Regions from separate parts of the Streptomyces sp. NPDC006368 genome, predicted to be linked through region 1. Evidence: riboswitches for the same ligand, from Rfam matches in the RefSeq annotation. Region 1 holds a riboswitch; the other holds the start of a gene.
What was found. A riboswitch is a leader RNA that binds a small molecule or an ion and turns the genes downstream of it on or off. The one in region 1 is predicted to bind ZMP and ZTP.
Positions count from the first base shown of each region.

Region 2: it holds a riboswitch for ZMP and ZTP, as region 1 does, so the genes downstream of both, glyA (serine hydroxymethyltransferase) here and ABZZ38_RS05815 (bifunctional 5,10-methylenetetrahydrofolate dehydrogenase/5,10-methenyltetrahydrofolate cyclohydrolase) in region 1, are expected to answer to the same signal.

Region 1 covers NZ_JBEXQK010000004.1:156,834-160,895, reverse strand. The annotation lists gene ABZZ38_RS05820 (SpoIIE family protein phosphatase) at 1-1,415, shown strand, start outside; ZMP/ZTP riboswitch at 1,648-1,736, shown strand; gene ABZZ38_RS05815 (bifunctional 5,10-methylenetetrahydrofolate dehydrogenase/5,10-methenyltetrahydrofolate cyclohydrolase) at 1,767-2,633, shown strand; gene ABZZ38_RS05810 (SWF or SNF family helicase) at 3,213-4,062, opposite strand, start outside.
Region 2 covers NZ_JBEXQK010000001.1:318,302-322,363, forward strand. The annotation lists gene rocD (ornithine--oxo-acid transaminase) at 1-1,186, opposite strand, end outside; ZMP/ZTP riboswitch at 1,293-1,383, shown strand; gene glyA (serine hydroxymethyltransferase) at 1,483-2,760, shown strand; gene trpS (tryptophan--tRNA ligase) at 2,982-3,992, shown strand.

The sequences.
Region 1 (4,062 bases):
GCTTCCGGACCCAGGACGCGCGGCGGGCGGAGCGGGTCCTGGCGGCCGGGGTGCACTCACTGATCGCGGTCCCCCTGCGGGCCCGGGGCGCGGTGCTGGGCCTGGCCACCTTCTGGCGGGCGGCCGATTCACCGGCGTTCGACGACGAAGACGTGTCCGTCACCGAGGAGCTGGCCGCACGCGCGGCGGTGGCCATCGACAACGCCCGCCGCTTCACCCGCGAACACGCCATGGCCGTCACCCTGCAGCGAAGCCTGCTGCCCCGTGGCGTGCCCGAGCAGAACGCCCTGGACGTCGCGTGGCGCTATCTGCCCGCCCAGGCCGGAGTGGGAGGCGACTGGTTCGACGTCATCCCGCTGCCCGGCGCCCGCGTCGCCCTGGTGGTGGGCGACGTCGTCGGCCATGGACTGCACGCCGCGGCCACCATGGGCCGACTGCGCACGGCCGTGCACAACTTCTCCGCACTCGACCTCCCGCCCGACGAACTCCTCGGACGCCTGGACGAGCTCGTGGCCCGCATCGACCAGGACGAGGGAGACGACGCCGGCGGCATCACGGGGGCCACCTGCCTGTACGCCGTGTACGACCCGGTGACCGGCTCGTGCACCGTGGCCCGCGCCGGGCATTTCGGCCCGGTGGTGATGCGCCCGGACGGCACGGTCGACTTCCCTGAGGTGCCGGTTTCTCCGCCGCTGGGGCTGAGCGGCAGTCTGCCGTTCGAGTGCGCGGAGCTGCACCTGCCCGAAGGGAGCCGACTGGTGCTCCACACCGACGGCCTCGTGGAGGACCGCGCCCGCGACATCGACACAGGGCTGGAACAGCTCCGCACCTCCCTGGCCGCCGCTGCGGACCGCACGCCGGACGGCATCTGCCAGGCGGTGATCGACACCATGCTGCCCGACCGGGCCGGCGACGACATCGCCCTGCTGGTCGCCCGCACCCACCTGCTCGACCCCGGGAAGGTCGCCGACTGGGACGTTCCCCCCGACCCCGCCGCCGTCGCCCCGGTGCGCGCCCAGTGCGGGGAACGGCTCCGGGAGTGGGGCCTGGAGGAGATCGGCTACAGCACCGAGCTGATCCTCAGCGAGCTGATCACCAACGCCATCCGCTACGGGTCGCCCCCCATCCACGTACGGCTCCTGCTCGACCGCAGTCTGATCTGCGAGGTGTCCGACGCCAGCAGCACCTCACCCCATCTCCGCCGTGCGGCGACGACCGACGAGGGCGGGCGCGGACTGTTCCTCGTCGCCCACCTCTGCCACCGCTGGGGCACCCGCTACACCCCCCGGGGAAAGGTCATCTGGACCGAGCAACCGCCGCACGACGGCGGGCCCCCGGCGACCGACGGGTCCTCGACGACCGGCGAGTCCTTCACCGACATCTTCCTCGACGCGTGGGATGACAGTCCGCTGTGACGTACCGCGCACGTCACCGGCCGATGAGCGCACCGGTCCAGGCCCCGTCGGCGGGAACACGACGTGTTGCGTACGAACCCCTCCGGTGTTCCGGACATTCGGGCACCCTCGCGTGCCGACCGGACGCCGCCACCGGCAGAGGCCACCGATGCTGTCGCCACTCCCCGGGCCGGCTTGACGGGGCCGGTGCGGCCCCTCCCGTACCGCCGGTGTGTGCCCTCCCGTAGAGTGGGCCGCGGGCCGTGACTGGCGCTTGGGTGGAGAACCACCGGGGAGCGGCCTGGCGGACCGACGTCGATGCCGCGCGCCTGGGCGAGCCACCACGAGCCACACGATGCTCAGGAGCCGCCCATGTCCCCCACCTCCGCGTCGACCGCCCGCCTCATGGACGGCAGCGGTCTCGCCCGCCGTCTCGTCGAGGAGACCGCCGCCCGCGCCGCCGACCTCACGCGCCGCACCGGCGCACAGCCCTGTCTCGCCACCGTCCTGGTCGGCGAGGACCCGGCCTCCGTGACGTACGTGCGGATGAAGCGGGCCCGGTGCGAGAAGGCCGGAATCCGCTCCCGCCACATCGAACTGCCCGCCACGACCACCACCGCGGAACTCGTCGCGACCCTCCGAACCCTGTCGGACGACCCCGAGGTGCACGGCATCCTCCTCCAGCACCCCGTGGGCCCGCACATCGACGAGCGGGCCGCGTTCGAGGCCATCGCTCCCGAGAAGGACGTCGACGGTGTGACCACGAGCTCCTTCGCGGGCATGAGCTTCGGCCTGCCCGGGTTCGCCTCCTGCACCCCCGGCGGCATCATGCGGCTGCTCGACGCGTACGACGTCGACCCCTCCGGCAAGCGGGCCGTCGTCGTCGGCCGCAGCGCCATCCTCGGCAAGCCCGCCGGCATGCTGCTGCTCGCCCGCGACGCCACCGTGACGTACTGCCACTCCCGCACCACCGACCTCGCGGCGGCCGTGCGCGAGGCCGACATCCTGATCGCCGCCGTCGGCCGGCCCCGGTTCATCAAGGGTGAGGACATCAAGCCCGGCGCCGTCGTGATCGACGCCGGTTACAACGAGGGAAACGTCGGCGACGTCGACTTCGGGAGCGCCGCCGCGCGGGCGGGCCTGATCACCCCGGTACCGGGCGGCGTCGGGCCGATGACCATCGCGGTGCTGCTCGCGCAGACCGTCGACGCGGCCGAGCGGCAGCTCGCGTACGCGTAAGGCTCGGCACGCGCGCGTGACGGTCGCGGCCCCGCCGGCACCGGCCTGGGTGGTGGTGTATGCCCCGGTACGGCCGGCGGGCCGAGGCCGGCAGCGGAGCGTGTCCGCGTCACCGGCCACGCGCGTGTGGGCACGGGCGCGAGGCGGCCAACCACATCCGGCCGTGAGCCGGCGTTCACCCACCCACGCTCGGCCGGCGACAGCCGCTCCGGCCTTCACCGGCGGTGAACCGTCGGGCCGTCGACCCGCCGCCGCATCAGGTGGAGCCCTGGGATCCGGCACGCCCCTGGGATCCGGCACGCCCCGACCCGGCCTCCGCAACGTGTCGCGGCGGCCGGGGCGGAGCGGCCGGGACGGAGTGGCAGGGGCGTGGAGCAGGGGAAGGCCCCGGCCCTCTCGCGCCGCGATCCCGGTCCTCGTCCGGTGCCTGACCCCGCAGTGCACGTGGAGCACGGCACCGCGCGCCGCATCACCGCCCGTTTCCCGTTCGACCCGACCCGGAGCGGGGCCGTGCCGAGCCATGCGGAATCCCGGACCGGCGAAACCCGCCCCTGACTCCCCGTAACCCGGGCGTCCTCCTCACGCCTCCCCGTTCAGCAGCCCCGCGAGGGCCGACGCCGGATCAGGGGTTGGTGGACCGGCCGGGGCCCAGCGGGCGCCCTCCTTCCGGTACGGCCACCAGCGGCCGTCCCGGCCCAGCCGGAGCTGGGTGTCCGTGCCCGGCACCGTCCAGCGGCCCGGGCCGGACGCGCGCGGGGGAGGCTGCTCACCGTCCTCAGCCGCCTCGGCGAGCTGCGACTTCGCCCGCGCCAGGAGCTCAGGTCCGGGAGTCCACACCTCCTCCAGTGCGGCGAGGCCCGCGGGCCCTCCCAGTCGCCACGCGCGCGTGGCGAGGTCCAGGTCCGCGCGGCGACGGCCGGTCCCGGCCGCCAGCCGACCGGCGATCCCCGGCTCCTCCTCCAGGCCGGCGGCCAGCCGTACCGCGTCCTGTTCCCGGGTCAGCTCCTCTTCGAGCGGCCGGTTCCGATGGCCGGGCGCGAGGGCGTCCGCGAGCATCCGATGCGCCCGCGCCGCCGCGTCCGCGGCGAGCAGTCGCAGCGCCGCCGGGTCGACACCCGGCGCGGGCTCCGTCTCCGTGTCGAGCGCCGGGGGCTCACCGGGCCGCTCCGGCAGCGGGGGAGGGGCGGGTAGCGCCGGCAGGATGTCCCGCGCCGCGAACGCCTCGTCGGCCCGCACGCCCTCCGCCGCGGCCGGGGCGGGCACCGGCTCGTCCGACTCGTCCGGCCCGTCCCGAGCGATCCGAGCCGCCCGCGCCGCACTCCGTACGTGCAGCTCGTCCAGCAGCCGCCGCTCCCCACGGCCACGCGTCAACAGCAGGACGAACGGATCCTGATCCAGCAGCCGCGCCACCTGATAGCAGAGCGCCGCC
Region 2 (4,062 bases), on a different contig from region 1:
GCAGCTGCTCCAGGCCCCAGTCCAGGTCCTCCTTGCTGATCACCAGGGGTGGGGCGATCCGGATGGTCGAGCCGTGCGTGTCCTTCACCAGGACGCCGCGTTCCATCAGCTTCTCCGAGATCTCCCGGCCGGTGCCGAGGGCCGGGACGATGTCGACGCCCGCCCACAGGCCCCGCCCCCGGACCTCCTCCACGGCGCCGCCGCCCACCATGAGCCCCAGCTCGTGGTGGAGGTGGTCGCCCAGCTCGGCCGCCCGCTGCTGGTACTCGCCGTCGCGCAGCATCGCGATCACCTCCAGCGCCACGGCGCAGGCGAGGGGGTTCCCGCCGAACGTCGAGCCGTGCTCGCCCGGCCGGTGGACGCCGAGCACCGCCGTACTCGACACGACGGCCGACACCGGAACCACACCGCCGCCCAGCGCCTTGCCCAGCACGTACATGTCGGGCACGACACCCTCGTGCTCGCACGCGAACGTGCGTCCGGTGCGCCCCAGACCCGACTGGATCTCGTCCGCGATGAACAGCACGCCCCGCTCACGGGTCAGCTCCCGGACACCGGCGAGATAGCCGGGCGGCGGCACGAGCACCCCCGCCTCGCCCTGGATCGGCTCCAGCAGCACGGCCACCGTGTGGTCCGTCATCGCCTCCTCGACGGCGGCCGGGTCGCCGTACGGGACGATCCTGAAGCCCGGCGTGTACGGGCCGTAGTCCGCCCGGGCCTCCGGGTCGGTCGAGAAGCTGACGATCGTGGTCGTCCGGCCGTGGAAGTTGCCCGCCGCCACGATGATCTCGGCCGCGCCGTCCGGGACGCCCTTGACGCGATAGCCCCACTTGCGGGCGGTCTTCACGGCGGTCTCCACCGCCTCCGCCCCCGTGTTCATCGGAAGCACCATCTCCATGCCGCACAGCTCCGCCAACCGCTCGCAGAAGTCCGCGAACCGGTCGTGGTGGAAGGCGCGGGAGGTCAGCGTCACCCGCTCCAGCTGGGCCTTGGCGGCCTCGATCAGCCGGCGGTTGCCGTGCCCGAAGTTGAGCGCCGAGTACCCGGCGAGCATGTCCAGGTAGCGGCGCCCCTCGACATCGGTCATCCACGCGCCCTCCGCCGAGGAGACGACGACGGGCAAGGGGTGGTAGTTGTGCGCGCTGCGCGCCTCGGCGGATGCGATCGCGTCTTGCGTTCTCGACACGGGATCTCCGTTCGTCCTGCGGCCGGGGCCGGGGGTGGACCCTTCTCTATCGTCGCTCGGGATGCGGACGGGGAAACCTCCGACGGGCCCGCCCGTTAAGGTGGTCCGTACGCGCGGCGACTGGCGCACGGGGAGACAACCCCGGGGAAGCCGTGCGCGGCAGACCGCACGAGGTGCCGCCCGCCTGGGCACTTCGCACACACACCGTGTGGGTGCCGCCCTCCCCCCGCCCTGCGGCGGGGACGCCCGGCAGCACCTCGGACGAGACGACCGCTGCCGGCCCCCCGGAGGACGCCATGACCACCCCGCCCCTTCCCGCGCACCACCCCGCTCTCAGCGCCGCCGACCCCGAACTCGCCGCGCTCGTCGGGGCCGAGGAGCGCCTGCAGGCCGACACCCTGCGCCTGATCCCCAGCGAGAACTACGTCTCGCACGCCGTCCTGGAAGCCTCCGGCACCGTCCTGCAGAACAAGTACAGCGAGGGTTACGCCGGCCGCCGCTACTACGAGGGCCAGCAGAACATCGACCGGGTCGAGCTGCTCGCCGTGGGCCGGGCCAAGGCGCTCTTCGGCGTCGACCACGCCAACGTCCAGCCCTACTCCGGCTCCCCGGCCAACCTCGCCGTCCACCTCGCCTTCGCCGAACCCGGTGACACCGTGATGGGCATGGCCCTCCCGATGGGCGGCCACCTCACCCACGGCTGGGGCGTCTCGGCGACCGGGAAGTGGTTCCGCGGCGTGCAGTACGGCGTACGGCGCGACACCGGGCTGATCGACTTCGACCAGGTGCGTGACCTCGCCCTCACCGAGCGCCCCAGGATCATTTTCTGCGGCGGTACCGCCCTGCCCCGCACCATCGACTTCGCCGCCTTCGCGGAGGTCGCCCGCGAGGCCGGCGCCGTGCTCGTCGCCGACGTCGCCCACATCGCCGGCCTGATCGCGGGCGGCGCCCACCCGTCGCCCACCCCGTACGCCGACGTGATCTCCACGACCACCCACAAGACGCTGCGCGGACCGCGCGGCGCGATGCTGATGTGCCGCGAGGAGCACGCCAAGGCCATCGACAAGGCGGTCTTCCCCGGCCTCCAGGGAGGCCCCCACAACCAGACCACCGCCGCCATCGCCGTGGCCCTCCACGAGGCCGCCCAGCCGTCCTTCCGCGACTACGCCCACGCGGTCGTCGCCAACGCCGGGGCCCTGGCGGCCGAGCTGCTCGCCCGTGGCTTCGACCTGGTCTCCGGCGGCACCGACAATCACCTGATCCTCATCGACCTCACCCGCAAGGACGTGCCGGGCAAGGTCGCCGCGAAGGCGCTCGACCGGGCCGGGATCGTGGTCAACCACAACACCGTCCCCTACGACCCGAGGAAGCCCTTCGACCCCTCGGGCATCCGCATCGGCACCCCGTCGCTCACCTCCCGCGGCCTCGGTACGCGGCACATGCCGCTCGTCGCCGAGTGGATCGACCGGGGCGTCACCGCGGCCCGCACCGGCGACGAGGACACCCTGGCCAAGATCCGCGCGGAGGTCGCCGACCTGATGGCCGCCCACCCCGCGCCGGGTCTCCCGGTCTAGCCCCTCCGGCCGCACGCGCGCCCCCGCACGGTCGGCGCGGGTCCGGGTCCCCGGAGCGCGCCGACCGGGCGCCGGAGCGCGCGGTGTTCCGGGGCCCACCCCGTCGACCCCCTCACACCGCATCCGTTCCCGAGCTGTCGGCGGCACCTGAGAGAATGAGGGACATGGCCTCCGATCGCGCGCCCGCCGCCCACCACGACCCTCAGGGGAATGGCTCGTCCATGCAGCGTCGTCCTCGTGTGCTCTCCGGAATCCAGCCCACCGCGGGCTCGTTCCACCTCGGCAACTACCTCGGCGCGGTCCGCCAGTGGGTCGCCCTCCAGGAGAGCCACGACGCCTTCTACATGGTCGTCGACCTGCACGCGATCACCGTCCCGCAGGACCCCGCCGAGCTGCGCGCCAACACCCGGCTCGCCGCCGCCCAGCTGCTCGCCGCCGGTCTCGACCCCGAGCGCTGCACCCTCTTCGTCCAGAGCCACGTCCCCGAGCACGCGCAGCTCGGCTGGGTGATGAACTGCCTCACCGGCTTCGGGGAGGCCGGCCGGATGACGCAGTTCAAGGACAAGGCCGCCAAGCAGGGCGCCGACCGCGCCACCGTCGGCCTCTTCACCTACCCGATCCTTCAGGTGGCGGACATCCTCCTCTACCAGGCCCATCAGGTCCCGGTCGGTGAGGACCAGCGCCAGCACATCGAGCTGACGCGCGACCTGGCCGAGCGGTTCAACACCCGCTTCGGTGAGACGTTCACGGTCCCCGCTCCGTACATCCTCAAAGAGACGGCGAAGATCTACGACCTCCAGGACCCGTCGATCAAGATGAGCAAGTCGGCGTCCACGCCGAAGGGACTGATCAACCTGCTCGACGAGCCGAAGACCACCGCGAAGAAGGTCAAGAGCGCGGTGACCGACACCGACACCGTGATCCGCTTCGACCCGGCGGACAAGCCGGGCGTCAGCAACCTGCTGACCATCATGTCCACCCTCACGGGCACCTCCGTCACCGACCTGGAGCGGTCGTACGAGGGCAAGATGTACGGCGCCCTGAAGACCGACCTCGCCGAGGTCATGGTGGAATTCGTCACTCCGTTCAGGGCCCGCACGCAGGAATATCTGGACGACCCGGAGACGCTGGACTCGATCCTGGCCAAGGGCGCGGAGAAGGCGCGGGCGGTCGCCGGCGAGACACTCGCGCGAACCTACGAGAAGGTGGGCTTCCTGCCCGCCAAGCACTGAGCACCGTACGGACCGGACGGCCGGGTCCGAAGACCCTGGCCATGCGGTGGGTACAGCCGCCACACTGGCG